3 regions of the Marinobacter sp. 3-2 genome follow, and region 1 is predicted to be linked to each of the others. Evidence: predicted binding sites of a transcription regulator. Region 1 holds the regulator's gene; each other region holds the start of a gene.

Region 1 (10,270 bases):
CATAAATCCGAGATCCGCTTAAGCGTAGAAAATCGTCGCGAGGCCAAGAAAGGCCATGAACCCGACTACATCGGTCACAGTCGTGAGAATCACGCTGCCTGCCAGGGCCGGGTCAATATTGCGAGATTTGAGAAACAGTGGCAGAACCGTGCCAACCAGCGCTGCGGCGACAAGATTGATCACCAGCGCGGCAGCAATGATCGCTCCGATCATCACATCCTGGAACCAGAGCATGGCGGCACCGGCAACAACGGCGGCCCAGAGTATTCCATTCATGATGCCAGATAGGAACTCCCGGTTCAGCAACCAGCGGACGTTGGCACCGCTGATCTGCCCCACAGCCATGCCGCGGATGACGAGGGTGAGGGTCTGACTGCCCGCAATGCCGCCCATGCTTGCGACGATGGGCATCAGTACTGCAAGGGCCACGACCTTGGCGATGGTCTCCTCGAATAGCCCGATCACAGCCGATGCGATCAGGGCGGTGATCAGGTTGATCCCCAGCCAGATGGCACGGCGGCGCGATGTCTTCCAGACCGGTGCGAAGGTGTCCTCGTCTTCATCCAGGCCCGCCATACTCATCAGGGAGTGATCCGCATCCTCCCGAATAACGTCAACCACGTCATCGATGGTTATGCGCCCTAGTAGTCGGCCTTCCTCATTCACCACCGGCGCCGAGATCAGGTCGTAGCGTTCAAACAATGTCGCTACCTTGGTGTCGGAGAGGCTCACGGGAATAGGCTCGATGTCGGTATCCATGACTTCACGCACGGTGGAGGCGGGGTTGGAGACCAGCATTTTCGTGATGGGCAGCATGCCAATGAAATCGTCCCGCCGGCTGACCACGATCAGGCTGTCCGTCATGGGTGGCAGGTTGCGGTGCCGCCGAAGGTAACGCAGTACGACGTCTATGCTGATGTCCGGGCGCACCGTGATGGTGTCGGTGTTCATCAGACCGCCGGCGGTGTCCTCCGGATAGGAGAGAACTTCCTCCACCCGTTGCCGGTCCTGCTCGTCCATGGTCTCCAGGACTTCCTGGATGACCGTATCCGGCAGCTGCTGCAGCAGGTCGGCCAGGTCGTCTGACTCGAAATCCTCGATGATGTCCGCCAGTTCCTGAGCATTAAGCTGGCTCAGGAAGTAGCCTCGGATATCATCACTGAGATACTGGAGAACCTCGCCTTCGAGGTCTTTGTCCACCAGGTTCCACAGCAGGGCCCGCTGCCGGGGCGGTGAGGATTCCAGCAAATGGGCAATATCACTGGGGCTCAGGCCACCGTTCAGGATGCGGGCAACCTGCTTCAGTGCGCCACTGTCCAGCGCTTCGCTCAGGGAACGAAGACGCTGGCGGGCCTGGCTTTTTTCCAGAATATCGGTCATGAATCACCCGGCGTCAGAAAACGCCTGTATTATAGCGGAGTTAGGCGCTATCGGTGAGAAAGAGTTGTAGGTGAATGCCGTACGGAAGGCGGAATTACTCGCCCTCACCGAAATAGTTGTTAATCAGTTCCACCAATGCTTCGATGGCCTGTTCCTCGTCCGGTCCGTCGGCAATAAGCTCCACATCGGTTCCTTTGCTGGCGGCAAGCATCATCACCTGCATGATGTTCTTCGCGTCCACATCCCGGCCTTTGCCACTGATACGCACGCTGCTGTCGTATTCGGATGCCGTGTTGACGAGCTTCGCAGTGGCGCGCGCATGCAGGCCCAGTTTGTTGATAATGGTAATGGGGCGGCGAATCATGGCTCGATCAGATCTCTTCCCGGGTCTGCAGGTGTGGCAGCTCGGTATGCCGCACTTGCACATTGCTGTACCGTTGCCGGAAGTACTCACCCAACTGCTCGCACACATACACCGACCGGTGCTGGCCGCCGGTACAACCAATGGAAATGGTCATGTAGCTGCGGTTGCTGTCTGCAAAAGAGGGCAGCCAAGTATCCAGAAATGATTTCAGGTCCTCGATCATCTTCCGGCTTGCCGGTTCTTTTTCCAGAAACTCGATAACCGGCTGATCCGTACCGACATACTTGCGGAGGCTGGTATCCCAGTAGGGGTTGGGCAGGCAGCGGACATCGAAAACGTAGTCGGAATCCAGCGGCACGCCGTGTTTGAAGCCGAAAGACTGAAACAGGAGAGCCAGTTCCTGATCTTTTCGACCGACCACGCGCTGCTTGACCATGTCCCGCAGCTCGTACATGGACATGCCGGTGGTATTTACGTAAAGATCGGAAAGCTTGGAGAGGGGCTCCAGCAGTTTCTTCTCGCTGGTAATGGCTTCCCGGAGAGAGGTCCTGTCGTCACTCAACGGATGCTTTCTGCGGGTGGCGTGAAAACGCTGCAGAAGCGACTGCTCGTCGGCGTCCAGGAAGATGATTTCAACGGTAACCCCGGTTTCCTGGAGGCGCCGGTAGATCTCCTCAAAATTGGCCAGCTCGCCGGAAAGGTTCCGCGCATCGATACTGACGGCCATCTTGCCCAGTCGACCAGGCCTGGTCTGGCTGGCGGCTTCCCGTGTGAGGGGGAAGAGCAGGCCAATAGGAAGATTGTCGATGCAATAAAACCCGAGGTCCTCCAGCACATGAAGTGCGGTACTCTTGCCCGAACCGGACCTGCCACTGACGATAATCAGCTTCATGACCACCTTACCTCCACTGCAGTGAATATCAGCCGCCTGAGGCGGTCATGCGCTGGTACAGCGTGCTGGCGTCCTCGCATTGCCGGAGGCGATCACAGAATGACCGCTCGTTGAACTTCTCCGCCAGTTGGCTCAGCAGCTCAAGGTGCTCGCTCGTCGCCTCTTTTGGCACAATCAGGGCAAAGATCAGATCCACTGGCTGATTGTCGATAGCATCGAACTCCACGCTTTCTTCAAGCGTCATCAGCACACCCACCACGTGATCAAGTCCTTCCAGGCGGCAGTGGGGAATGGCAATTCCCTGGCCAATGCCGGTGCTGCCCAGGCGCTCACGGGAAATCAGGTTGTTGAAGAGCTGGGTCTCGCTGAGCGTGTTGTCCTGATGGTTTATTTGCTCGGCAATAAACTCCAGGGCCCGTTTCTTGCTGGACGCAGCTACCCTGCAGAGGGTGAGCTCCGGCGCAAGAATGTTGTCTATGGTCAGGGATGTGTCGCTCATGGATCGACTGCATTTCCGTTAAAAAAAAGGCTGCGACACGTTACTCATGTCGCAGCTCGATTAGATGAAGTGCATGAAAACAGCGCGTTAGCGAGAGCCGTTTCCGTGCATCCGTTCTACATTCTTTTCCTTGTGCTTGAGGATCTGACGGTCGAGCTTGTCGATAAGGGCATCAATGGCCGCGTACATATCCTCGTTTTCTGCCTTTGCGTGAATCTCACCACCTACCACGTGCAATGTGGCTTCCGCAATCTGGCGCACCTTTTCCACTTCCAGGGTCACCTGGCAGTTACTGATGTGGTCAAAGTGACGCTCGAGCTTCTCGAACTTCTCTGAAACGTAATCCTTCAGTGCGGGAGTCAGTTCTACGTGATGGCCTGAAATGTTGAGTTGCATAGGCGTCTCCTGTTGTCATCATGCCGGCTCCCGGGAGCCGGTCTGGGTGCTGGCGCATTGTGCGCCGGCGAATACGGTGTTGCATCCCGTCCCGGGGTATTCAGACCAGCCGCTTGCGTTCGTTGGACGGCGGAATGTGCATGGCCTCCCGGTACTTGGCAACGGTGCGTCGCGCAACCTTGATACCCTGTTCCCCTAGCATGGCTGCAATTTTACTGTCGCTCAACGGCTTTTTGGGTGTTTCGGCGGCAATCAGCTTCTTGATCATCGCGCGTATGGCCGTGGAAGAGCACTCTCCGCCCTCATCAGTGCTGACATGGCTGGAGAAGAAATATTTCAGTTCGAAAATACCCCTGGGGGTATGCATGTATTTCTGGGTGGTTACCCGTGAAATCGTTGATTCATGCATTTCCACCGCCTGGGCAATGTCCGAGAGAATCAACGGCTTCATTGCTTCCTCGCCGTAATCCAGGAAACCCTGCTGGTGCTCGACAATACGGGTCGCTACTTTCAGCAGGGTCTCATTGCGGCTCTGCAGGCTCTTGATAAACCACTTCGCCTCCTGCAACTGATCGCGGAGGTAGGTGTTGTCTGCACTGCTGTCTGCACGCCTTATAAGTGAAGCATAGCTGGCATTTACCCGGATGCGCGGTGCAATTTCCGGATTCAGCTCAACACGCCAGCGGCCATTGTGCTTGCGAACGATGACATCCGGAATCACGTAGTCGGGCTCGGCGCGATCAATCACGTCGCCCGGGCGCGGATTGAGGCCGGTAATCAACGCCAGGACTTCCCTGAGCTGATCTTCTTTCAGGCGGCTGCGACGCAACAGCTGGGCGTAGTCCCGGTTGCCCAGCAGGTTGATGTAGTGGGTGATCACCAGGCGTGCCTGGGCGAGCCAGGGTGTTTCCGGGGGTAGTTGATTAAGCTGGATCAGCAGGCATTCCTGCAAATCCCGGGCAAACACGCCAGGGGGATCGAAGTGCTGGAGGCGATGCAGGACGGCTTCCACTTCATCCAGTTCAAGGGGGTCTTCTTCGTTCTCGTCCAGCAGCCCGGCGTGGATTTCTTCCAGAGGGCTGGTGAGATAGCCCCGCTCGTCCACGGCGTCCATCAGGGCGTGGGCAATGGCCTGGTCCCGCTCACTCAGGGGAGTCAGGTTGAGCTGCCATTCCAGGTGATCCTGAAGGGTCTCGGTGGGCGAGTTGCGGGTCTCGAAATCGTGATCGTTTTCATCGTCGTTGCGGGCTGCCGGGGCAGGGGCGGACTGGTAGATGTCATCCCAGGCCGTGTCGACCGGCAGGTCGTCCGGAATGTTATCCGGAATCTCGTTTTCCGACGACCAGTCCGGGCCGTTCTCGGATTCGTCCCAGTCGCTGGACGGTTCCGGCGTGGTCTCGGCAGCAGACTCGGCCGCATTGGCCTCGCGCTCGTCACTCTCGGTGGACGTGTCGGTCTGATCGTCGTCCTCGGATGTCTCCAGCATGGGGTTGGATTCCAGTGCCTGCTGGATTTCCTGTTGGAGGTCGAGGGTAGATAGCTGGAGAAGCCGGATCGCCTGTTGCAGCTGGGGTGTCATGGTCAGGCTCTGACCCAGCTTTAACTGTAAGGAGGCTTTCATAACCATGGTTCAGGATCCGTCACTCATCAGCGCTTTGTGTCATAGGTCTTGAAAAAATCTTTATATGCCGGTTACTTGCCGCGGTTTTTCTTTACCCTAGCAAGTTCTTTGCCGAGTTTACTTGCTACAGATCATCAAAACAATGAGCCATTCACTGTCACAGCCTGAATTCGTCCCCGAGGTAGACTTCCTTGACCTGTTGATTGGCCAGGATCGCATCAGCATTGCCGGAGGCGATGATGTGCCCGCCGGAAACAATGTACGCGTTCTCGCAGATATCGAGAGTCTCGCGCACGTTATGGTCGGTGATCAGCACGCCAATCCCTTTGTCCCGCAGATGCCGGATAATGTGTTTGATGTCGCTGACGGATATAGGGTCAACACCGGCGAAGGGCTCATCCAGCAGGATGAAAGCCGGCTCCATGGCCAGGGCCCGGGCAATTTCCACCCGTCGCCGCTCACCACCGGACAGGGCCATACCAACGCTGTCCCGGATATGGGTGATGTGGAATTCCTCCAGCAGCTCCTCGAGCTTTTTCTGCCGGTCTGCCTTGCTCAGGCCCTGCCGCGTCTCAAGGATCGCCATGATGTTGTCGCGCACAGACAGTTTGCGGAAAACCGAGGCTTCCTGTGGCAGGTAGCCGATGCCCTGACGGGCCCGACCGTGCATCGGCAGCGGCGTAATATCCCGGCTGTCGATGGTAATCCGCCCGTGATCGGCAGGAACCAGCCCCACGATCATGTAGAAACAGGTGGTTTTCCCGGCGCCGTTGGGGCCTAGCAGTCCGACAATTTCCCCGCTTCGGATTTCCAGGGACACATCGATAACCACTTTTTTCTGCTTGTAACTCTTTGCCAGGTTACTGGCTCTCAGAACTGCCATCGGTTTCCTGTTTGTCAGTGCGTCTGTCGGCGCTTCGCGGCTGGATCACCATTTCTACCCGGCCAGTGCCATCGCCGGTCTCGGCGCCGCCTTCTGCGGTTACAACGCGGCCAGCGGTATCATAGTGAATCACGTCGCCGCGGAACAGGTTGCCATTCTGCTCAATCACCGCTTCCCGTTCAAAGGTCAGCTGGCTGTCGGTGGCGGACCAGGTAATATTCAGGGCGCGGGCGTCGGTTTCACCTTCACCTTCGCGCGCCGGCTGCCTGTATCTTGCGGGGGTTCCCGAGGCCTCGATGCGGCTCAGGCCGTTCTCTGTACGGTACAGGACCACACGCTCCGCGTTCAGGCGGGTATTGCCTTGTTCAAGTTCCACATCGCCGGTGTAAGTGGCAATGCCCTGGCCATCGTCCAGGCGGGCGTTGTCGGCGGTAACCTTGATGGGGATGTCGGAATCAAGGTCGAAAGCCGCCACCGGGCCAGCCATTGCGACTGTCAGCAGGGCGGCCAGCAGGCTCCGGTATCGGTTAGTTTCCGGTTTCATAGCGTCCTTCCACCTGGGAGTTCAGTTCCAGAATCCGCTCGTCAATCCACGCTTTCATGCCCGTGGCCCGGGTTATGCCGGTAACGTCGCGTATTTCTACGGGTGCGTCTGTATATACCATGCCCCGGTCATTATCCAGCGTCAGTGTTGATGTTGTCAGAGTGGCGTTCCGTTCACCAATACTGCGCTGAATCCGGACATTGTCAGTGAGATAGACCAGGTTCTGGTTCTGCAGCAGGCTGCCATTCTCGGCTTCAACAATCCAGGGCAGAACATTGTCGCCGCCATACAGTTCGGCACGGGGAGACTCCATGGTGGCCAGGTTACCTTCTTCAAACTGCTCAATGCGGGGGCTGGAGAACCGGATTTTCAGCTTGCCCGATTCGTCGAATGACGTGTAATTGCCATTGACCACAAAGCCGTCCGGTTCGGCATCGCCCCGTAGCGCGGCTGCCTCATCATCAATGACCGGCGGTTCATCGCTTTGCCAGAGCAAAAAGACCGCGGCCACCACAGTGCCAGCCAGCGCCAGTGTTCGCAGCCAGGGCCGGTCCGGGAGCCAGTTCACGCCTCTAGCTCCAGGTAGGGTGCAAGCGCAGCATCAAGCTTGCCATGGGCGGTCAGCAGCAGGTCGCAGGCTTCGCGCACCGCGCCCTCGCCACCCCGGGTTCGGGTGCAGTAATCGGCATGTTGCTGCACCAGCCAGTAACCATTGGGTACGGTGATTCCCAGCCCGGCAAACCGGAGCGCCGGCAGGTCTGGCAGATCATCACCCATGTAGGCGATGGCCGCAGGGCTGAGATCCATGGTGCTGACCAGTTCCTGCAGGGCCACTTTCTTGTCCTCACGCCCCTGCATCAGATGCGATATGCCCAGATCCCGCATGCGCTTTTCGGTCAGGGGTGACTTCCGACCGGTAATAACGGCCACAGTAATGCCGGCTGCCATGAGTTGCTTGAGTCCCAGGCCGTCCAAGATGTTGAACGCCTTGAGTTCATCACCGTTAGCGCTGAAGTAAAGCTTGCCATCGCTCATGATGCCGTCCACATCCAGTGCGATCAGTCGAATTTTGGCGGCTTTTTCCAGCAGTGGCTCAGGCCATTGATGCTTCATGTCGAAAAACTCCTCATGGCCCATCAGATGACGCCGGCCCGCAGCAGGTCGTGCATGTTGATGGCGCCGATTAGAGCACCGCTATCGTTCGTCACGGGCAGGGCATTGATCTTCATTTCCTCCATGATATTCAGCGCTTCCGCCGCCAGATGATCAGCTTGGATGGTTTTACCATTCCGCGTCATCACCTCGTTGATGGGCGTATGATGAATATCAACCGACCGGTCCAGAGTCCGGCGCAGGTCACCGTCCGTAAATATGCCGGTAAGCGTGCCTTCCCCGTTTACGACGGTGGTCATACCCAGACCTTTGCGGGAGATTTCAAGGAGAGCGCCGCTCAGGGGTGTGCCCTCGTTAACAACGGGAATCTGATCGCCTGTATGCATGATGTCGGAAACCCGAAGCAGCAGCCGGCGGCCAAGGCTGCCTCCGGGGTGGGAGAACGCAAAATCCTCGGCACTGAATCCGCGGGCCTCAAGCAGTGCAACGGCCAGTGCATCCCCCATGACCAGGGTGGCGGTTGTTGAGGAGGTGGGCGCCAGGCCCAGGGGGCAGGCTTCCACCATGACGCTGACGTCCAGGTTGGCGACGGCTTCCCGGGCCAGGGTGGACGTGGCATTGCCGGTCATGCTGATCAGCGGGGCGCCCATACGTTTGATCAGGGGCAGAATCGTGACCACCTCGCTGGTGTTGCCACTGTTGGAAATGGCGATGACAACGTCCTGCGGTGTGATCATCCCCATGTCGCCGTGGCTTGCTTCTCCGGGATGCACGAAAAACGACGGTGTACCGGTGCTGGCAAGGGTGGCCGCTATCTTGTTGCCGATGTGGCCGGATTTTCCCATGCCGGTCACTACAACACGGCCCTTGCAGTTCATGATGACTTCGCAGGCACGGGTGAACTGGTCGTCGATCCGGCTTTCAAGTGCATCAATGGCGTCACGCTCGATGCGAATGGCGCGGATGGCAGAAGATCGGAAATCGTGGGCAGTCTGTTCGGTCATCGGGCTAAGGGCCTGGCTATCGGGACATTGAAAATGTGGGGCAGAGTATACCATTTTCCCCCGGCAACGATGCCCGGTTACAGGAAGTTCAGTCAAACTGATCATTGCTATCAGTACATTTTGCGCTCTTTGGATTGAGCTCGGGCGCTCCATGGCATAATGTAGCGCCTCTTTGAAAGGTAGGGACTATGGATTCACCGGCTTACATATCGCTCAAGGATGTCGTGTTCTCCCGTTCAGGGCGCCGTATCTTCGACGGTGTCAGTCTGGATATTCCCCGCGGCAAAATCACTGCCATTATGGGGCCCAGCGGAACCGGTAAAACCACGCTGCTGCGTCTGATCGGTGGTCAGCTCAAGCCAGATTCCGGCAGTGTCATGGTGGACGGTCACGAGGTGCCAAAGCTCAAACGCAAGGCTCTCTACAGTCTCCGCGAACGGATGGGCATGCTCTTTCAGAGCGGGGCGCTGTTTACCGACCTGACTGTCTTCGAGAACGTTGCCTTTCCGCTCCGCGTGCACACCAAGTTGCCGGAAGACATGATCCGCGACATTGTTCTGATGAAGCTGGAAGCTGTTGGCCTGCGCGGCGCTCGCCAGCTGATGCCTTCGGAGTTGTCCGGGGGGATGACCCGCCGGGTTGCCCTGGCCCGTAGTATTGCCCTGGATCCCGAACTGATCATGTACGACGAACCCTTCGCCGGCCAGGATCCGATTGCCATGGGCGTGCTGGTCAAGCTGATACGGGATCTGAACAGCTCCATGGGACTGACCAGTGTGCTGGTCTCCCACGATGTACCCGAATCCCTGAGCATCTGCCATTACGCCTGCATTATTTCGGATGGCAAGGTAATCGGTGAGGGCACACCGGAGGAGCTCCGGGAGCATCCTTCCGGGAAGGTCCAGCAATTCCTGCAGGGGCAGCCGGATGGTCCGGTGCCGTTCCATTATCCGGCAGAAGGCGCTGCCCGTGACTTCGGCCTGACGGGAGGTGCCTCTTGATTGACAGAATAGCGGCATTCGGACGCCTTGGGCTGGATATCGTTTCTTCATTCGGTCGTTCCGGTCGTTTCTTGGCGGGCGTTCTGGGCGGTGTTCCCCGGCCGGCAACGGGCTTCCCGCTTCTGATGAAACAGATTTATGCGGTTGGCGTGCTCTCTCTGGCCATTGTTGTGGTGTCGGGCCTGTTCATCGGCATGGTGCTGGGGCTTCAGGGATACACTATTCTGAGCGACTACGGCTCGGAAGCGGCCATCGGCCAGATGATTGCGCTGACCCTGGTGCGTGAGCTTGGCCCGGTGGTGACAGCATTGCTGTTTGCCGGCCGCGCGGGTTCGGCTCTGACGGCAGAGATTGGCTTGATGAAAGCCACCGAACAGCTATCCAGTATGGAAATGATGGGTGTAGACCCGCTGCGGCGTGTCATTGCGCCTCGCCTCTGGGCCGGGTTTATTGCCATGCCGGTACTGGCGGTGATTTTCTCGGTAGTCGGCATCTGGGGCGGTATGCTTGTGGGTGTGGACTGGCTGGGTGTGTTCGAAGGCTCCTTCTGGGGCAACATGCAGTCGTCTGTGG
Region 2 (10,270 bases), on a different contig from region 1:
TATCACGCTGCATCATGGCCTGGGGGCGAACCGGCGCAAACTCCGGGTCATCCGGAACTGCCCGCGGGCGACTCATCGCTGTGCACCCCTGCAACAGGATCAGAAGCATCACAATCACCAGAGTGCTGGCGCTTCGAACTGTCCGATGGGTTGTCATCAGTTTCATGACCTCACCTCTGGCCGCATTAGCCGATGTTCTGAGTGATGAACTGGAGCATCTGGTCGGTTGTGGAAACCACTTTCGAGTTCATCTCGTAGGCACGCTGGGTGGTAATCATGTTCACCAGCTCCTCCACCACCTCAACGTTGGACGACTCCACGGAGCCCTGCTCGATACTGCCGAGTCCGGCCAGCCCGGGTTCACCTTCGGCAGGATCGCCACTCGCGTTGGTCGCCTTGAACAGGTTGTTGCCGATGGCCTGCAGGCCCTGGGGGTTGATGAAATCCACCAACGTAATCTGGCCAAGGTTTACCGGTGCTGCCTGATCGTCCGTTACCGCCGTCACGGTGCCATCTTTACCAATGGTGATATTGGTGGCGTTCTCCGGCACGTTGATGGCGGGCTCCAGAGGGTAGCCATCCGGGTTCACCACATCGCCATCAGCGTTGAGCTGGAACTGGCCGTCGCGGGTGTAGGCGATCTGGCCATCAGGCAACTGCACCTGCAGGAAGCCACGGCCATTGATGGCCATATCCAGGGGCTGCTCGGTAATCTGCAGGTTGCCCTGGGAAAATTGCTTGGCCGTACCCACAACCCGCACACCGGTGCCCAACTGCAAGCCGGAAGGCAGTTCCGAGTTCTGGGTTGTCAGGCCACCCGGCTGCCGGTTGATCTGGTACAGAAGATCCTGAAACACGGCTCTGTCCCGCTTGAAGCCAGTGGTGTTGACGTTCGCCAGGTTGTTGGAAATGGTGGACATGTTGGTGTCCTGAGCGCTCAACCCGGTCTTGCTGACCCATAGTGCTGGATGCATGCTGCTTACTCCTTGCCGGGGGCTGTCAGGCGGCCATTTTTTGCCGCTTCAGGCCCGCCAGGCCAATGTGTTCAGTCGTTACTTAAAGGTTCTGCAACAGCCGTGCCGTTGCTTCGGAATTCTCGTTCGCGGTGGTCATTACCTTCACCTGCATCTCGTATTGCCGGGACAGCTGGAGGTTGGAGATCATCTCTTCCACCGCGTTCACGTTGGAGCTTTCAAGGAATCCTGAGGCAACCCGCTGGTTTGCATCCGGTGGCTCGGGCCCATCCAGAGCCTGATCCGGCTTTCGGCGCATGTGTCCGTCAAGACCTTTCTCGAGGGCTTCCGGCGGCGGGCTGACCAGCTTCAGCCGGTCCACTTCAACCAGCTGGTCCGGTGGCCCACCGACAGGAACAATTGAGACAGTGCCATCGGCGCCAATCTCGACATTGTCAAAAGGAGGCAGCGCGACCGGCCCACCGTTGCCAAGCACCAGTTCGCCATTGGCAAGGCGCACCAGTCCGTTGACATCCACCTGGAGACTGCCACTACGGGTGAAGACTTCCTCGCCCTGATCGTTCTGAATGGCAAGCCATCCCTCACCTTCCACAGCCACATCCAGTTTGCGCCCGGTTTCCATCAATGCCCCGGCGGACAGGTCCGTGCCGGGCCTCTCTGTCATGGCATAGGCACGAGTCGGGTGGTGTTCCCCGTAGACAGGCATACTGCGGGCCTGGGCGAAGTCTTTCTTGAAGCCGGTGGTACTGACGTTCGCCAGGTTATTGGCATGGGCCTGCTGGGCCAGCATATTCTGCTTGGCACCAGACATACCGATGTAGAGGGCTTTGTCCATGGGAAAACTCCTGCCGGAATTTTGACTGTTTCCAGTCTTCCTGCAGGAGTCATGCCATTTTCGCTAGATTGCGGGATTAACGGAGGTTGATGATGGTCTGGGTGACCGCATCAGAGGTTTCTATGGTCTTGGCGTTGGCCTGATAGTTCCGCTGAGCGATGATCAGGTTAACCAGTTCCGCCGACAAGTCCACGTTGGATTCCTCCACAGAGCTGGCCTTGATAGAACCCAGCGTGCCGGTATCCGGGGCACCAATGATCGGCTGACCGGATTCGAACGTTTCCACCCAGGACGTATCGCCTACGGGAGACAGACCGTTGGTGTTATTGAACGAGGCCAACGCGACCTGGCCCAGAGCCTGGGATTGGCCGTTGGTGTATCGGGCAAACAGAACACCTTGATCCGATACGTCCAGACCAGAAAGCCGGCCAGTAGTATAGCCATTCTGCTGTTGGTCGTTCACGCCAAACGCAGCGCCATATTGCGTTGTGCCACTGAGATTGATCACAAAAGCCGATGTTGTCGGTGGCTCAGGAATGGGTGTTACTACCACCTCGCCGGCAGCAGGAGGGCCATCCGCCCCATTTGGCTGGCCGTCGCTGTCTTTGGGTATCCAGTCATCAATAACGATTTCGCCACTGGGGTCGCCATCGATCGACTGAAGAGCACCGTCCTGATCGAATCTTGCAGTGTAGGGAGTCACGTCGGTGCCACCAACAAACTCGCCATCAATCTGGGCATACACCGACCATTCGCTCACCCCGACACCATTGCCTGGGGACGGATTCTTCACAAAGAACTGTGTGAGTTCGTGGGAATTACCCAGGCTGTCGTAGATCGTGGTGGATGTAGCGTGGTTATAGGTACGCTGATCCAGCGGATTGAATTGATTGGTGACGCGGATTGGCGACGCGTTGAACGCAACCTCAAAATCATTGTCAGCGGTGGTTGATGTGATTCCCGCCACCGACCGGTCCGCAGTCACGTTAACATCACCTTCGACGGTGCCGGTATCGCCGTTGCCATTGCCGTCGGCAAAGGTAAAGTCGAGCGTCTCACCCTGGTTATGAATCACTCGCAGAACATCGCTGCCCCCGCCTCCGGTGACAATCGAGGCGGAAATTGCGGTCTCGCTGGAGTTGTTGATTGAATCAACCAGATCCTGCAGGGAATTGATATTTGACGTGTCCAGGGTCAGCGGCGAACCATTGATATCGAGGCTGAATGAAAACGAACTGGCGCCGGAGATGAAGGCGTCATCAAGAGCCGGCGTGCCGTCGAAAGTCGCCGTCGTCGTGGCCGAAGCACTCAATCCAGGCGCATCGTTTATAGTGGAGGCCGCTTCACGGGCACTGGCTGCAGGGTCAATATTCACGTTGAAGGCGGGCGAGCCGTCCGAATACTGCACATCAAAGCTCTCGCCCTGTATGGAAGCAAGAGTGAGAGGCCCGACATCCCGAACACGGGTTTCCAGCACGGACTCCCTGGAATCAAGATTCAGATCGGAGTCGAGGTTTGTCGTCCTTCTCGGAGCCAGGTTGTCTGTTGCAATCTGCAAATCTCCCCGGATGCCAGACAAGTTGCCGTCCTCGTCCGCGGTGTATCCCTGTACCCGCATATTCTGGTTGTTCGTTACATAGCCTTCCTTATCAATGCCGAACTGTCCTGCGCGGGAATAACGAATCTCGCCGCCGTTGTTCAGGATAAAGAAACCATCGCCGGCAATCGCCATGTCCAGGCCATTGTCAGTGAAGCTGATGTTGCCCTGCCCAAAAGACTGCTTAACGTCCTGAACCCGGACACCGTCGCCGATCGGGTTGGTGCCTGCGCTCAGGAACCCGCTTGCGTATAGATCGCCAAACTGCGCCTTGCTGCCTTTGAAGCCGACGGTGCTGGCGTTTGCAATATTGTTGCCGGTGACGTCCAGATCCACCGATGCCGCACGAAGGCCGCTCAAACCTGTATTAAATGCCATGGTTCACCCCTTGGTGTTTCACCGGTCTCAGTTAATTTGTTTCACGTCAGACAAGGCGATGGAGCCCATGCCTGCAAGATTCAGGGTTATCGAGCCGCCCTGGCCCAGGGATACGCTGTCCACATTAGCGCTCACCATAGTGCCCAGCTGCTGCGGGCCATCTGGATAGGAGGCTTCTGCCACAATGCGGTAGGGCCCAGGCGGCAAGGCATTGCCGTTACCGTCCTGGCCGTCCCAGCGGAAGGACACAACACCTGCCTGGCTGCTGCCCATGTCGATTTGCCGCACCCGCTCGCCATTCTGCCCTTCGATGGACAGGCGGAGCCCACCTGTCGAAGCTGGCACCTGAATGGTTCCGGTAATTTCACCTTCGGCACCAAGGATCCCGATCTGGGAAGGTGCCAGCACGGTTTTACCCACCATGGCCGACGCTTGTAGCGCCTGGGTGGATCGGAACTGGCCAACCACATCCTCAACCGTGCCGGAGAGATTCTGCATCTCCTCCAGTGAGCTGAACTGTGCAAGCTGGGAGATAAACTCGCCGTTGTCCTGGGGCTCCAGCGGGTTCTGGTTTTTCAATTGCGCCAGCATCAATTCCATGAATTCGTTCCGGCCCAGCTCGCTGGTGCCCTGGCCGCCATTCTGTTGCTTCAGCTGGTACTGGCTCAGAACATCCGACGCGTCTGTTGCATTTACTGCAGTCATGTTGTGCTCCTCACCCTGTTACTGCTGACCAAGAGTCAGAATGCGCTGCATCATGGACTTGGCTGTGTTCATGACATCCACATTCATCTGGAAACTTCTGGACGACGACATCATGTCCGCCATCTCTTCGACCACATTCACATTCGGGTAGAAGACATAACCGTCTTCGTTGGCCGCCGGGTGATGGGGCTCGTAACGCATCTGAAGCTCCGCATCACTCTCGACAATACCGTCAACCCTCACGCCGGCACCTGGCCCCTCATCGGCAGCCATGGGCAAGCCTCCCTGCCCGGGATTCATCAGAGACTGCTGAATCGCCGAGAAAACCGGCTTCCTGGCACGATAGGTTTCCCCCGTGCTGGAACTCGCCGTTTCTGCATTGGCAATGTTGGACGCGGTTGTATTCAGCCGCAGTGATTGCGCGGTCATGCCGGAACCGGCGATGTCAAAAATGCTGCCCAGTGACATGTCAATTCTCCTTCGCTAATCCTGTGACTGCGGCTTATTCGCCCTTGAGGGCTTTGGTCAAACCGCTGAACTTGCTGTTCAAAAACTGGAAGCTGGCCTGGAAATCCATGGCGTTGCGCATGAACCGGGTCTGCTCCTGCTGGGCGTCTACCGTATTGCCGTCAACCGACGGCTGATGGGGAACCCGATACATCAAATCGCTTTCCGAGGCCGATGGCGAGGTATCTATGTGCGCGTCATGGGTTTTGGCCATCTGGAATCCGCTGACCTGCTCCTGGGCCTTCTGCATCATTGCCTGGAAATCCAGATCCCGCGCCTTGAAACCCGGGGTGTCGGCGTTCGCCAAGTTGTTTGCCAGCACTTCGGCGCGTTTAACACGCGCTTCAACCGCGTGTTGATGAATGCCCAGAGCCGAATCAAACGTAATTGCCATGTTGCCTCCCGAAAACTGCACTGGTATGCCGAGCTGTTTTTGCCGGCTGTGCTCTTTGACAGGACTAAAGCAAGCTGAATGCCAGAATTATGGTCAGGTGTTAATTTGTCAGGAAACCCAGTGTTGGCAGGCCCTGCAGAGAATCCGAGTAGCGGTTACGGGAAAGGAGAAAGGAAAAGGGCAAGAAAAAGCGGCAAGCTGCTTCCCCCGGCAGAAGCCGGGGGTATTCAACAAGGTCTCAGGGCCAATGGCTCACAAACTCGTCCACCGCCGGTCTGGGCACAGACGGCTTGGATGCCGAGACCGTTCCGGTGTAGAGAAAGCCAACAATCTGTTCATGCTCTTCCAGGCCCAACCCCTGGTGAACCGAGGAGTGGTAGGCAACGCCGCCTGTTCTCCACATCACGCCGAAACCGGCATCCTGAAGGGCAAGCTCAACAAAACTCATGCCGGCAGCTGCCGACATGACCTGCTCGATTTCCGGTACTTTGGGATGCGTCCTGGGCGACGCGATACCAACGATGACCATGGGTGCGCGAAGGGGGGCACGCCGGAGCTTCTCGATTTCTTTCTCATCGCTGTTATTGGCACAGGTGGACGCAAACAGCTCTCCCAGGGCTTCAAGGCCTTTACCCTCGATCACCAGATAGCGCCAGGGCCTGAGCAGTGCATGGTCCGGTGCACGCGCCGCGCAGGAAAAGGCCCTTTCGAGGGTTGTCGAATCCGGCGCGGGTGATTCCAGCCTCGGTTCAGAGGAGCGGTTCAGGAGGAAATCGGTAACTGCGGTCATATCTGCTCGCTGTTTAAAGACTGTTGAAATATAGGTACGAACACAATTCATGGCTGTGAATTGTGGGTTCTACGTAATGCTGTTAACCTTTAGTCGTAGTCGGGTCTACCAACAATTATAAATGACGCGGTCGTACAACGTTGAGTGGCAACACAATGAGCAACCAGCAAACCTTCAATAACTTTTCCGAATTTTATCCGTACTACCTCGAAGAGCACAGCGACGTCACCTGTCGCCGCTTGCATTTCGCTGGAAGCCTCCTGGTCCTGATAGTCGCCGTATGGGCTCTGGCTTCGGGTAAGCTGTTGTGGCTCCTGGCCTTGCCGGTCATAGGCTATGGCTTTGCGTGGGTTGGTCATTTCAAGTTTGAAAAAAATCGCCCCGCTACCTTCAAATATCCACTGTACAGCCTTATGGGTGACTGGGTCATGTTCCGCGACATGCTCATTGGCAGGATCCGTTTCTGAAATGATGAGTGCCCCGGCAGACCTGCGTAATGCCAGTAGCTCAGCTGGCAGGGCCCTCTCGTCCGAGGCGGCGGGCAACCCGATCGCCATTCCCCCGATGCCCGATTACAATGGCCGGGTACTGGCATACACCTCAACCGCCGCCATTATCGTAACCGGCGTTCTACAGGGCGCCTTTCCGCAATGGCTTCTCTGGCTGGTTGCCGGGGCCCTCACCTGGCCCCACATCGCCCATGCCCTGACCCGCCGCACTTTCCTCAGGAATTCGCCACGCATCCGTCAGAAAATGCTGATATTTGATTGCGTGGTTGGTGGGGCTTTCATTGGTTGCATCGGGCTGATCGTCATCCCCTCCCTCGCCGTTGCACTGATGCTGATGTTCAGTTGCCTGATTGTTGGTGGTATCCGTCAGTGGGTCCTGGGCACCGGCTTCATGGCGGCCTCCATTGCGGGGGCGGTTGCTATCGTCGGCCCGGCAGACGGACCACACTCGCCCCTGCTGACCAGTATCGTGTCGATTTTATCCACCGGGCTTTATATTTGCGTTACGGCTTACTATTCCCACCAGCAGGCACGGGCGTTGATGCTGGCAAAGACCCAGATCCAGAACCAGCGGGAGCAGTCCATCGCGCTCTCACACAAACTGTCCAAATATCTCTCGCCTCAAGTCTGGCAGTCGATCTTCACCGGTGAGCGGGACGTGAGACTGGAAACCCAGCGCAAGAAATTGGCGGTGTTTTTCTCTGACATCAAAGGCTTCACCGAGTTGTCTGAGGAAATGGAACCCGAAGCACTGACCGAGCTGCTGAATCACTACTTCAATGAAATGTCGGAAGTTGCTCTCAAGTATGGCGGCACCATCGACAAGTTCGTTGGTGATTCCATCATGGTGTTCTTTGGCGACCCAACCAGCCGTGGCCAGAGGGAGGACGCATTTGCCTGTGTCTCCATGGCCATCGAGATGCGCAAGCATATGAAAATCATGCGGCAGAAATGGCGCAGCCAGGGCATCAAGACCCCGCTGGAAATCCGCATGGGAATTAGCACCGGTTATACCACGGTTGGTAACTTTGGCGCCGAGAACCGGATGGATTACACGATTATCGGCAAGGAAGTAAACCTGGCCAGCCGGCTTGAGTCCCTGGCGGAGCCGGGCGAAATCCTCGTTTCCTACGAAACCTTCGCGCTGATCAAGGACAAGATCATGTGCAGAGACAAGGGCGAGATTACCGTGAAGGGCTTTGGCAAGCCGGTGCCGATTTACGAAGTGGTCGACTTCCGGCGCGACATGGGGCCCAACCGAAGCTTCCTGGAACACGAACATAGCGGCTTCGCCATGTATCTCGATTCGGACAAGATCACCGAGAAAGAGCGGCGGGCCATCCTGACCGCTCTCGAAGATGCTGCAGATCGCCTGCGGCGGGAAGAGGATGTTTCCTGAGGCGCTTCCCTGCGCTCAAACAGAATCCTGCTACTGACGTATCAACCTTGGGCCGGCATCCCCGCCGGTTTCCGTGCTTCGCCACGGATTGATATCCAGCCCGCCCCTCCGTGTATACCGGGCAACCACGGTAAGCGACTCCGGGTTGCATCGCCCCATCAGATCGGTAAACACGGTTTCCACGCAATGCTCGTGGAAATCCTGTTTCTGCCGGAAGCTCACCACGTAACGCAACAAACCACCCCGATCGATTTTCGGTCCGGTGTAGCTTATGAGGAGTGTCGCCCAGTCAGGCTGACCGGTTACCGGGCAGTTGCTCTTCAACAGATGGGAGCAAAGCCGTTCTGTCACCACCTCCCCACTCGCTGAAAGCGCCTCAGGCGCGTATTCAAAAACCACTTCGCTGACCGGCTCGTCATCAATGAGCTCGAAGCCCTCCGGCCGGCCAATCACTTCACCGGATTCGTCGACGCTCAACAGATTCACCTGAACAGCACCGCCGCAGGCGCTGGAAAGATCCTGGGTAATCACCTCCGCGACCTGCTCCCGAGAAGAGTAGACCGCCTGGTTCAACGAATTCAGGTACAGCTTGAGCGATTTGGACTCAATGATTGCGGGCGAGGCCGCCGGAAAAACAATCTCCGCCCAGGCCACTTCCGGCACGCCGCTTGGACGCAGCCAGGAGATTTCCCAGGCCTGCCACAGATCCTCGCCAAACCAGGGCCATCGGCCATCCTCCAGACCAAGGCGGCGGCGATTTTCCTCTCTCGCCACCGGGAAAAGCAGCCCAGGATCGTAGCTGTCCGGGTAGTCGCTTGTCTTGCCAAGCGGGGCGTCGTTAAGTGCCATAGTGGTTCCTGAAATCAGTGGCGAATGCCTTTACCACGCTCCAGCATTCTGAGAGCGATGAATGCCAGTACGGAGATGAAAACCAGAATCATACCAAGAGAAACAAACGGATTAACGTCTGACACGCCCAGAATGCCGTACCGGAAGCCGTTGACCATGTAGAGGATAGGGTTGGCCATGGATACGCCCTGCCAGAACCCCGGCAGTAAATCGATGCTGTAGAACACGCCACCCAGATACGTCAACGGGGTCAATACGAACGTGGGCACAATGGAGATGTCATCAAACTTGGTCGCCAACATGGCGTTGATAAAGCCACCCAGGGCAAACAGTGCCGAAGTCAGAAATACCGTCAGAACCATCATTGGCAAGTTGTGGATGGACAGGCGGGTAAACGCCAGTGACAACAGCGTGACAATCAGCCCGATGCCGAGGCCTCGCGCCATGCCACCGGTTACATAGCCGGCCAGGATTACCCAGTTCGGCACCGGCGACACCAGAAGCTCCTCGATACTGCGCTGGAACTTCATGGAGAAAAATGAAGACACCACATTGGCATAGGAACTGGTGATCACCGACATCATGATCAGCCCCGGCACAATGAAAGACATGTAGTCGAAGCCGCCCATCTCCCCAATTCGGGAGCCGATGAGGTTGCCGAAAATAATGAAATACAGGGTCATGGTGACTGCGGGCGGCAACAGGGTTTGCGCCCAGATGCGGGTAAACCGGCGTATCTCCCGGAAAACGATGGTACTGAAGGCGGTGAAGAGCGCTTGTGGCGTCATGCTGCACCCTCCACGGTTTGAGTTGACTCCGCAGCGTTCTCTTCGACCATGCGAATAAACAGTTCCTCCAGCCGGTTGGCCTTGGTCCTCATGCTGACCACTTTGATGCCCAACCGTTCAAGCTCCACGAACACCTGGTTGAGCCCCTGCCCTTTCTGCACTTCCACCTCGAGAGCACCTTCTCCGTCCAATCGAGTCGGGAAACCATTCAGTTCAGGCGCGGCATCAAGGGTCTTCTCGGTGTCCAGAACAAAGGTTTCCAGGCTTAGTTGCTGCAGCAGGGCCTTTTTGCTGGTGTTTTTCAGAATCTTGCCGTGATCAATAATGGCAATATTGCGGCAAAGGGCTTCCGCTTCCTCCAGATAATGGGTCGTCAGGATAATGGTGGTGCCCTGACGATTCATTTCTTCCAGAAAGGTCCACATGGACCGACGAAGTTCAATATCTACGCCGGCAGTCGGCTCGTCCAGGATCAACAGTTTGGGCTCATGAACCAGGGCCCGGGCAATCATCAGACGACGCTTCATACCGCCGGAGAGCATACG
Region 3 (10,270 bases), 160 kb from region 1:
GGCAGCCGTAGAGAGTTATGGCCGAAGAAGACGACAACAGTCAGGAAAAAACGGAAGAGGCCACCCCCCGAAGGCTCGAAAAAGCCAAGGAGGAGGGCCAGACTGCGCGCTCAAAAGAGCTGGCCACCATGGCTGTCCTCCTGGCAGGCGCCGGCGGCATGCTGATGTTCGGCGCCAGCCTGGGAGCCTCGTTGGAGGCGATCATGCGCGATAGCTTCGTTATCGAACGCTCCGCCATCTTCGACATGCGCCACATGAGCGTCCAGCTCATCGAATCCTCCAAGGAAGCGGCCTGGGCTCTCTCTCCCATTCTGGTATTACTGCTGATCGCCGCTATCTTCGGCTCCATCGGCATCGGCGGCCTGCTGATCAGCGGCAAAGCCGTGGCCCCTAAACTCAATCGCATGGACCCCATCAAGGGCCTCGGGCGCATGTTTTCAATGCGCTCCCTCATCGAACTGGTCAAGGCCATTGCCAAGGTCGGTCTGGTAATGGCCTTGGCCATCCTGATCCTCGATCTGCGCACGGAAGACCTGTTGGCCATTGCCGAGGAGCCGGTGGTCCCGGCCATGGAACATGTACTCTGGACCATCGCCTGGAGCTTTTTCCTGCTTTCCTGCGCCACCATCATCATCGCGGCGATCGACGTACCCTTCCAGATCTACGATCACCAGAAAAAACTGCGCATGACCAAGCAGGAGGTGAAAGACGAATACAAGGACACCGAGGGCAAACCCGAGGTCAAAGGCAAGATCCGCCAACTCCAGCGTGAAATGGCCCAGCGCCGCATGATGCAGGATGTGCCCACGGCAGATGTGGTGATCACTAACCCGACCCATTACGCCGTGGCCCTGAAATACGATCAGAAGGCGATGGCCGCGCCGATAGTGGTGGCCAAGGGCGCCGATGAGGTGGCCTTCAAGATCATGGAAATTGCCCGTGAGAACAAAGTCGAGATCCTGAGAACGCCGCCGCTGACTCGGGCGGTGTACCACAACACCGACATCGGCGAGGAGATTCCCGATGGCCTGTACATGGCCATTGCCCAAGTGCTCGCCTATGTGTTCCAGCTCCGACAGTTCCGCAAGGGACGCGGGCCCAAGCCCGGTATGCCAGAGTTCCCGATTCCGTCGGATTTGCGGCGGGACGTTTAGTTTGGAGTTGGGTTCCTGAAAGTAGCCTGCGGGTTTGGGTGCTGGCGGGTTGTCGGGTGGGCCTCCCAAAAACCGCTACGAGCACATCCATGTGCGCTTGGCGTCGGCCATCCATGGCCGCCGACATTTTTGGGAGGCCCACCCGCCAACCCGCTTTTGAACCATTCGATATCATCAAAACCGAGAATCGTAGGTTCTATTACGGCTGCGCCTAATCCAACCTGCGTTCTAATCCTGGTTAATGGCGAGACTTTCAACCAGGCAAAATAAATCCAGAGCGATATCTGGAGGTTATGACAAGTGGTGGTGGAAGGCCTTTCCAGGACTGTCTGTGGCCATGGATGGCCACAGCCAAGCGCACATGGATGTGCTCGTAGCGTGTCCTGGAAAGGCCTTTCACCACCACGCATCCCTCAAACTAGCAGGCTGTAATTCCAGAAAGTCAGCAGCCAGCCTCAATAACCCGAACCATTGGCTCTCCGCGGCTTTCGGGGATTGGCAGAGTCCCATACCAGGAACGCGGATCGTGCACTGTGGCGGAGGCAAACCCACAGGACAGGAAATGCTCCCGTGTCTCTTCGTCGGTCTGGAAGTGGAAAGATACCTCGCTGCGGGTGACGGCGCCGAGGACGCCACCGAGCACCTTGAGGGTGGTGTTCAGAACCGGCTGGCGGGGTTGGTAGTAGCTTTCGGAGAGGTAAACCGAGCCCGGGCGTTTGGCCATGGTGGCGGCGAGTCGGCGCCAGAACTCGGAAATGGTTTCCAGAGAGAAGTAGCTGGTCAGGCCTTCCGTGACGATGATCACCGGCTGGTCGTTCTCGAATACCCGGTCGATCACTTTTTCCAGCTGATACTCACCGTAGTCCGCGAGGATATCGATGGGCGTGACCTGGTGGTGGTCGCCGAGGCGGCCCGTGGCCATCAGGCGGAGGGCCTTGCGGGCGGCCATGTCGGGCAGGTCGGCTTCGACCATGTGGAGCAGGGGGTGTTTCTGCCGTAAACGAATCCCCCGGGGCGACATGCCGCAGGCGATTTCCAGCACTTGTGTAATGCCCTTGTCGCGGATGGCCTGATCAATCAGGTGGTCGATAATGAGATGTCGTTGCAGCAGGAAGGTGCGGATGTTTCCGCCGATGGTCGCCTGACTGGCGGCTTCGAAGGGGGTCATCAGGCGATAGAGCCAGCGGCCCTTTTCTGTAATGAGGGTGTCGTCAGAGAGCCCGTACCGGTGCCAGACGGCACCGGTATACAGGGCAGTGAAGCTGATGCCGGAGCTGTCAGTCGGCTTTCTGCTCATAGACGGCTTTACCCCACGCCTCGCGGCTGCCGGGCAGTATCAGGTTCAGGATGATGGCAGCCACCGCACAGAGCGCGATGCCTTCGAGGTGCCCGAGCACCATGCCGCCAATACCGAACACCAGGGTAACGCCTACGATAACCAGGTTGCGAGACTGCGACAGATCTACCTGGTGGCGGATCAGTGTGTTCAGGCCAACGACGGCAATGGAACCGAACAGCAGGCAGAGGATGCCGCCCATGACGGGCACCGGGATGGTTTGCAGTGCTGCGCCGAATTTGCCAACGAAAGCCAGAACAATGGCGATGCAGGCAGCCCACCACATGACCTTGGGGTTGAAGTTCTTGGTGAGCATAACCGCGCCGGTGACTTCCGAGTAGGTGGTGTTGGGCGGTCCACCGAGCATGGAGGCGGCGCTGGTCGCCAGGCCGTCACCCAGCAGGGTGCGGTGCAGGCCCGGCTTTTCCAGGTAGTTCTTTCGGGTCACGTTGCCGATGGCCAGCACGTCGCCGATGTGTTCGATGGCCGGCGCGATGGCGACGGGGATCATGAACAGCACGGCGCCCCAGCTGAATTCCGGCGCAACAAAGTTGGGAACGGCGAACCAGGCGGCGTCCCGGATTGGCGTGGTATCCACGATACCGGCAAACGCGGAGAGGATGTAGCCGGTGATAACGCCGAACATGATCGGAATCAGCCGGAAAATGCCTTTCGACCAGACCGACATGATGATGGTTACGGCCAGCGAGATCATGGCGATCCAGATCGCCGTGTCGTAGGGAATCAGCTGGTTCGCGCCATCACCGGTGCGGCCGGAGGCCATGTGAACGGCAACCGGCGCCAGGCCGAGACCGATAGTCATGATCACCGGGCCGATAACCACTGGCGGCAGCAGGCGGCGGACAAAGCCGGTGCCCCGCATCCGTACCAGTCCACTGAGGAAAATATAGAGAATACCCGCTGCCATCAGGCCGCCGAGTGTCTCTTCCATGCCGAACTTGCCTTTGGAGGCAATCACGGGGGCAATAAAGGCGAAGGACGACGCGAGGAAAATCGGGATCTGACCGCCGGTCACCACGTGAAAGATCAGGGTGCCCAGGCCGGCGGTAAACAGGGCCACGTTGGGATCCAGCCCGGTAATCAGTGGCATCAGAACCAGCGCGCCGAACGCCACCAGCAGCATCTGGGAGCCAGCAATGGCCTGTTTCCAGACCGGGTCGTTGGTATGGTCCTGCATTCTTAAACGTCCTTTTGCTTGGTGCCGAAGATTTTGTCGCCGGCATCGCCGAGACCCGGAAGGATGTAGCCTTTGTCGTTGAGGCGCTCATCAACGGAGGCGGTGTAGATAGACACGTCCGGATGTTTTTCCAGAACCTTTTCAACGCCTTCGGGCGCGGCAACCAGAACCAGGGCCCGGATCTCGGTGCTGCCAGCCTTCTTGAGCAGGTCAATGGTGGAGATCATTGAGCCGCCGGTGGCGAGCATCGGATCGACAATCATGGCCATGCGCTGGTCCAGTTCGCCCACCAGCTTTTCGAGGTAGGTGCTGGCCTCGAGAGTTTCCTCATTGCGGATCTGGCCGACAACACTGACCCGGGCCACCGGAATCAGACTGAGGACACCGTCAAGCATGCCAAGGCCGGCCCGCAGGATCGGCACGATGGTGACTTTCTTGCCGTGAATCTGTTCCACGTTAACCGGCCCTGCCCAGCCTTCGATGGTCTTTTCCTGCAGATTGAAGTCTTTGGTGGCCTCGTAGGTCAGGAGCGCACCGACTTCCTGTGCCAGCTCCCGGAAATTCTTGGTGCTGATATCCGCACGGCGCATGATGCCGAGCTTGTGGCGGATCAGAGGGTGTTTTACCTCGTGGATTGGCATGGGGTCACCTGTGTGTCTGGTTGGAATTTTGGCGTCGCGATCAAATGGCGCAAGGATACCGCATCTGGCAAGGCGAGTCAGGCCGCAAATGGCTGCTTAACGGAAATCCCCTAAGGAGTGGTACGGATCTTGCGATAACCCTTCCAAACGACGCTCCGGTGTCAGATTTTCGACCTTCAAAACGCCTGCAGGCACGGCCAATCGGAGAAGTATCCGGCATGGACAGAGCTTTAGTCCTCAATAACGTCAAAACCCTGACGCGGGGCAACCTGGGCATACCCATCATGCTGATGGGCTTGCTGGGCATGATGATTCTGCCCATGCCGGCGTTCCTCCTGGACGTGTTCTTTACTTTCAACATCACCCTGTCCATTGTCATTCTGCTGGTGTGTGTCTACGCCCTGCGGCCGATGGAGTTTGCGTCCTTCCCGACAGTCCTGCTGGTAGCCACACTTTTGCGTCTCGCCCTGAACGTGGCGTCCACCCGGATTGTTCTGCTGAACGGCCACGAAGGCGGCGATGCCGCCGGTAAAGTGATCGAATCCTTCGGCGCCGTTCTGATCGGCGGCAATTACGCCGTGGGTCTGGTGGTGTTTGCGATCCTGATGATCATCAACTTCCTGGTCGTGACCAAGGGTGCCGGCCGGGTCTCCGAGGTGAGCGCCCGTTTCACGCTGGATGCCATGCCCGGCAAGCAGATGGCGATTGATGCGGATCTGAACGCCGGCCTGATCAATCAGGATGAGGCCAAACATCGTCGTGCCGAAATCGCCCAGGAGGCGGATTTCTACGGCTCCATGGACGGTGCGTCCAAGTTTGTGAAGGGCGACGCCATTGCTGGCCTGCTGATTCTTGCCATCAACATCATTGGCGGTATTGCCATTGGTATGCTGCAGCACGGTCTGGACTTCGGGCTGGCCATGGAGCGCTATGCGCTGCTGACCATTGGTGACGGCCTGGTGGCGCAGATTCCCTCGCTGCTGCTGTCCACGTCTGCTGCAATCATGGTAACGCGGGTTACCTCCAGCCAGGACATGGGCGGCCAGATCCTCCAGCAAATGTTCAGTGCGCCCAAGGCGCTGTCCATTGCCGCCGCTATCCTGATCATTCTCGGTCTGATTCCCGGAATGCCCCACGTGGCCTTCCTGGGTCTGGGTGCACTGGCCGCCGGCGCTGCCTGGTATATCTGGAAGCACCAGAGACAGACCGTCGAAGAAGATGGCGCATTCCCGGCTAGGGGCGCGGGCGGGGCGGCTCCACGGCCGGCGGGTCGTGATCTGCCTCCAGGCGGTGATGCTGGCGGCGATCAGGGGCGTCAACTACCGGCCCCCGGAGAGACCAAGGAGCTGGGTTGGGACGATGTGTCCACTGTCGATATTGTCGGTCTGGAAGTGGGTTACCGGTTGATCCCGCTGGTGGACAAGTCACAGGGTGGCCAGTTGCTCAGTCGTATCAAGGGCGTTCGTAAAAAGCTGTCCCAGGATCTCGGCTTCCTGATGCCCTCGGTCCACATTCGAGACAACCTCGATCTGATGCCCAATGTCTACCGCATCACCTTGATGGGCGTGACCATTGCCGAAGCGGAAATCCATCCGGACCGCGAACTGGCCATCGACCCCGGTCAGGTATTCGGAAAGATAGAAGGCATTGAAGGCAAGGATCCGGCGTTCGGTCTGGACGCCAGCTGGATTGAGCCAGACAAGAAAGACCAGGCCCAGACGCTCGGCTATACCGTGGTCGATGCCAGTACGGTGGTCGCGACCCACCTTAACCAGGTACTGCAGAAACACGCCCACGAGCTGCTGGGCCATGAGGAAGTCCAGAAATGGCTGGATCAGCTTGAAAAGATTTCTCCGAAGCTGGCCGAGGAACTGGTACCCACCACCGTATCCATCAGTCTGCTGCTGAAAGTGCTGCAGAACCTCCTGAAGGAAGAAGTGCCGATCCGAGACATGCGGTCCATTGCCGAGGCCATCGTGAACGTGCATCCGAAGAGTCAGGATCCGAAGCTGTTGACCACCGTTGCGCGGCAGTCCCTGCGCCGGATGATTGTCCAGAGTATCTGCGGCAACGAATCAGAGATACCGGTGATCACCCTGGATCCGGATCTGGAACAGTTATTGCTAAAGTCTGTTCAGCAGAGTCAACAATCCGGCGGACAGGAAGATATTGGCCTGGTCCTGGAGCCGAATATGGTTGAAAAACTCCAGCGCTCGCTTCAGGAGAGCGTCCAGCGTCAGGAGATGCTCGGCAAGCCAGCCATTCTGCTGGTGTCCGGGCCCCTGAGGCCGGTGCTGGCGAAGTTCGCCAGCTACGGGGTAGAGCGGCTCCATGTGCTCTCGTACCAGGAAATTCCGGATAACAAACAGATTACGATCGTGGCGTCCGTTGGCCAGTAACGGCGCGGATGACAGAGCGGACAGCGCCGGCACGGCGTTGCCGGTGGAGGAAGAGGCATCATGAAAGTAAAACGGTTTTTTGCTCAGACCATGGCCGAGGCGCTCAAGCAGGTCAGTGAACAGATGGGGCCGGACGCCGTGATCCTTTCCAATCGTCGGGTCGACGGCGGTGTCGAAATTGTGACGGCGCTGGACTATGACGAGAATATGGCGCGCCAGCGACTGGGCAACCAGGCAGAAGAAGCCACCAACGGGTCCCGCTTGGCCGAGATGCAGGCCGACCAGCACAGGCGTCTTGAGGACGAGCTGAGCCGGTCCCGGGACCGCATCCGTGAAGTACGGGAAAAGCGGGCATCGCAGGGCGCGAGCTACGCCGGTTCGTTCGCTGCCATTCAGGAAGAGGTGAGCGGTGGTTTTGGTGATATTGAACCTCTGCCACAGGCGCCGAGGGAAGCCTATTCCGATGAGCTGGCGCAGATGCGGGCCGAGATCAGCTCGCTCAGAGACATGATGCAGGGCCGTCGGCCGCAAACGGAGCCGGAGGTTTCTGCGACCACCGCCGTGCAGCAGAGGCTTGCCGAGCGCTTGCAGGAGTTCGGCCTCGGCAGTGATCTGGCGGGGTCAATTTCCCGTCGTCACAAGGCGGGGCGTCTGGAAGACGGTTGGAAGCAGTCCCTGAAAATGCTGTGTACCGGGGTCCGGACCTCCCGCATGGAGTGGCTGGATGAGGGCGGCGCCTACGCGTTGGTGGGGCCGACAGGGTCCGGGAAAACCACCACCATCGGAAAACTCGCCGCTCGCTACGTGCTCAAGCATGGTTCCGATTCCGTGGCCCTGGTTACCACGGATCGCTATCGGGTGGCGGCGCACGAGCAGTTATTCGTGTTCGGTCGGATCCTGAATGTGCCGGTTCGGGTCGTGGATGAGAGCCACAGTCTGGACGATATTCTGGACGAGCTGTCAGACCGTCATCTGGTGCTGATTGATACCGCCGGACTGACCAGTGCGGACAAAGGCTATCAGGAACAGCTGGCCGAACTGGCTCGCAGCCATCACAATATCAAAACCCATCTGGTGGTCTCGGCAACCAGTCAGCCTCGCATCATGAAATCCGTGTGGCATTGCTATAAGATGGCAAATCTTGCGGGCTGTGTGATGACCAAAATCGACGAGGCCCTGACGCTGGGCGAGTCTCTCGGGTTTGTGATGGAAACCGGTCTGCCGGTAGCCTATTACACAGACGGCCAGAAGATTCCTGAAGACCTGCACCACGCAGAAGCCGTTCCGCTGGTGCGGTTGGCCGTGGATCGGCTGAAAACACTCCAGCAACAGCAAGCGGTCGCAGAGGGCCTGAAAGAACACGCCTGAGACCGGACAGATTGACAGCAGGCGTCGGAGACAAAGCCGGCGAAACGTGGCGAGAGACCAAAAACAGTATGAGCAGAGCACATCCGGTACAGGTGATTGCAGTTTCCGGCGGAAAGGGTGGTGTCGGCAAGAGTAACGTGTCGGTGAACCTCGGAATTGCCCTGGCGCAGAAAGGCCGGAGAGTGGTGCTGCTCGACGCCGATCTGGGGCTCGCCAATATCGACGTCTTGCTGGGCATCACTGCCAATCGCAACCTCCAGGATGTTCTGGCGGGCGATTGTGATCTGAAGGACGTTCTGGTGAATGGTCCCGGTGGCATCAAGATTGTCCCCGCCTCTTCCGGTACCCAACGAATGACCCAGCTCAGCCCCATGGAACATGCCGGGCTGATTAATGCGTTCAGCGAACTGGGTGATCAGATCGATGTCCTGATCGTTGATACCGCCGCCGGTATTTCCGAGTCAGTGGTCAGTTTTCTGAGAGCGTCGCAGGAGCTGCTGCTGGTTGTCTGCGACGAGCCGACCTCGATCACCGATGCCTATGCCCTGATCAAGCTGATGAACCGTGATTATGGAACCAACCGCTTCCGTATTCTTGCCAATCAGGTCCGGAATGAGCAGGAAGGCCGGCATCTGTTTGAAAAACTGACCCGGGTCACCGAGCGCTTCCTCGATGTGGCACTACAATACGTAGGAATAGTCCCCTACGATGAGGCCGTGAAGAAAGCAGTTCAGCGGCAGCGTGCGGTGCTGGACGCCTATCCCAGGGCGAAAGCTTCACTGGCCATCAAGGCGCTGGCGGACAAGGTAGATAGCTGGCCGTTGCCGTCCTCTCCCCGCGGGCATCTGGAATTTTTTGTGGAGCGGCTCGTCGAAGTCTGAATCGGATCCAGTCAAACAAAAAACCGGATACATGACATTGGCGAAAAACCTCGGAATCTATAACCAGTCAAGTGCGCAGAAGCCGGCTCAGCTCATTGAGCAGCACGCGCCGCTGGTCAAGAAAATTGCCCTTCACCTGATGGCTCGCCTGCCGGCGTCCGTCCAGCTTGAAGACCTGATGCAGGCCGGCATGATCGGTCTGCTCGAGGCCGCCCAGCGTTACAGTTCTACCAAAGGTGCTACCTTCGAGACTTACGCCGGTATCCGTATTCGCGGCGCCATGGTGGACGAAATCCGCAAGGGTGACTGGGTGCCACGTTCTGTTCATCGCAACGCCCGTCGCATTTCCCAGGCCATCAAGGCCGTTGAAGATAGACTTGGCCGCGAAGCCCACGACCAGGAAGTGGCCGAAGAGCTGGGTATGGGGCTACCCGAATACCACTCCTACCTTTCCGATTCCAACAGCGGTCGACTTTTTAGCCTCGACGAGCTCAATGAATCCGGAGAGCTGCCGATAGAACAGACAGAGACGCAGGATAATCCCCTTGAGGGGTTGTCCTCCGATGCCTTCCGGCGGAGCCTCGCTGAGGCGATTGAAGACCTGCCGGAGCGGGAAAAGCTGGTGTTGAGCCTTTACTACCAGGAAGAACTGAACCTCAAGGAGATTGGCGCGGTGCTCGGCGTCAGTGAGAGCAGGGTAAGCCAGATTCACAGCCAGGCAGCCCTGCGCCTTCGGGGACGGCTCTCGGATTGGCGTCAGGAATCGGACAACTGACCGCGTTCAGTCTGTGTCGCCAACGAGGTAGTCTGTAGTTTTTGGTAACCGATGCTTTACAACCGAAGCAAAGGTCCGACAATAAGCGGTTAAAACAGCGGCCTGCTAGACTTTGAACGCAAAGGTCAAACGAATTCCGGGTGTTACTAACTGGAGGTCCCATTGGACAAAAACATGAAAATCCTCATTGTGGACGATTTCTCCACAATGCGACGGATCATCAAGAACCTGCTGCGTGATCTTGGCTTCACCAACACCGATGAAGCTGACGACGGCAACACGGCACTGCCAATGCTCAAAAGCGGCAAATACGATTTTCTGGTGACCGACTGGAACATGCCGGGCATGTCAGGCTTCGACCTGCTCAAGGCCGTTCGGGCGGACGAGAATCTGAAAACCCTGCCGGTATTGATGGTAACTGCTGAGGCCAAGCGCGACCAGATCGTTGCCGCTGCCCAGGCAGGCGTAAACGGTTATGTGGTCAAGCCGTTCACCGCTGCCGTGCTCAAGGAAAAGAT

What was found. The regulator sigma-54, encoded in region 1, starts transcription at its own class of promoters, with help from an activator protein. The targets are predictions, from matches to a motif close to ANTGGCATNNANNTTGCTNT.
Region 2: the regulator sigma-54 is predicted to act here: its motif matches at 5,457-5,476, upstream of flgB (flagellar basal body rod protein FlgB).
Region 3: the regulator sigma-54 is predicted to act here: its motif matches at 4,446-4,465, upstream of flhA (flagellar biosynthesis protein FlhA).

The regions. Positions count from the first base shown of each region.
Region 1 is NZ_RJUQ01000011.1:497,827-508,096, reverse strand. It holds gene yjgA (ribosome biogenesis factor YjgA) at 1-3, opposite strand, end outside; gene mgtE (magnesium transporter) at 19-1,380, opposite strand; gene EDB94_RS04130 (HPr family phosphocarrier protein) at 1,475-1,744, opposite strand; gene rapZ (RNase adapter RapZ) at 1,752-2,636, opposite strand; gene ptsN (PTS IIA-like nitrogen regulatory protein PtsN) at 2,665-3,135, opposite strand; gene hpf (ribosome hibernation promoting factor) at 3,223-3,531, opposite strand; gene EDB94_RS04110 (RNA polymerase factor sigma-54) at 3,632-5,152, opposite strand; gene lptB (LPS export ABC transporter ATP-binding protein) at 5,310-6,035, opposite strand; gene lptA (lipopolysaccharide transport periplasmic protein LptA) at 6,013-6,579, opposite strand; gene lptC (LPS export ABC transporter periplasmic protein LptC) at 6,563-7,147, opposite strand; gene EDB94_RS04090 (HAD family hydrolase) at 7,144-7,692, opposite strand; gene EDB94_RS04085 (KpsF/GutQ family sugar-phosphate isomerase) at 7,716-8,696, opposite strand; gene EDB94_RS04080 (ABC transporter ATP-binding protein) at 8,885-9,697, shown strand; gene mlaE (lipid asymmetry maintenance ABC transporter permease subunit MlaE) at 9,694-10,270, shown strand, end outside.
Region 2 is NZ_RJUQ01000014.1:222,371-232,640, forward strand. It holds gene flgH (flagellar basal body L-ring protein FlgH) at 1-157, opposite strand, end outside; gene flgG (flagellar basal-body rod protein FlgG) at 186-974, opposite strand; gene EDB94_RS13665 (flagellar basal body rod protein FlgF) at 1,057-1,809, opposite strand; gene EDB94_RS13670 (flagellar hook protein FlgE) at 1,886-3,784, opposite strand; gene EDB94_RS13675 (flagellar hook assembly protein FlgD) at 3,812-4,489, opposite strand; gene flgC (flagellar basal body rod protein FlgC) at 4,508-4,957, opposite strand; gene flgB (flagellar basal body rod protein FlgB) at 4,992-5,390, opposite strand; gene EDB94_RS13690 (nitroreductase family protein) at 5,629-6,180, opposite strand; gene EDB94_RS13695 (Mpo1-like protein) at 6,336-6,647, shown strand; gene EDB94_RS13700 (adenylate/guanylate cyclase domain-containing protein) at 6,649-8,088, shown strand; gene queF (NADPH-dependent 7-cyano-7-deazaguanine reductase QueF) at 8,119-8,937, opposite strand; gene EDB94_RS13710 (ABC transporter permease) at 8,952-9,725, opposite strand; gene EDB94_RS13715 (ABC transporter ATP-binding protein) at 9,722-10,270, opposite strand, start outside.
Region 3 is NZ_RJUQ01000011.1:341,863-352,132, reverse strand. It holds gene fliR (flagellar biosynthetic protein FliR) at 1-11, shown strand, start outside; gene flhB (flagellar biosynthesis protein FlhB) at 18-1,154, shown strand; gene EDB94_RS03400 (class I SAM-dependent methyltransferase) at 1,597-2,451, opposite strand; gene EDB94_RS03395 (uracil-xanthine permease family protein) at 2,432-3,688, opposite strand; gene upp (uracil phosphoribosyltransferase) at 3,691-4,329, opposite strand; gene flhA (flagellar biosynthesis protein FlhA) at 4,548-6,728, shown strand; gene flhF (flagellar biosynthesis protein FlhF) at 6,789-8,096, shown strand; gene EDB94_RS03375 (MinD/ParA family protein) at 8,165-8,977, shown strand; gene EDB94_RS03370 (RNA polymerase sigma factor FliA) at 9,009-9,752, shown strand; gene cheY (chemotaxis response regulator CheY) at 9,915-10,270, shown strand, end outside.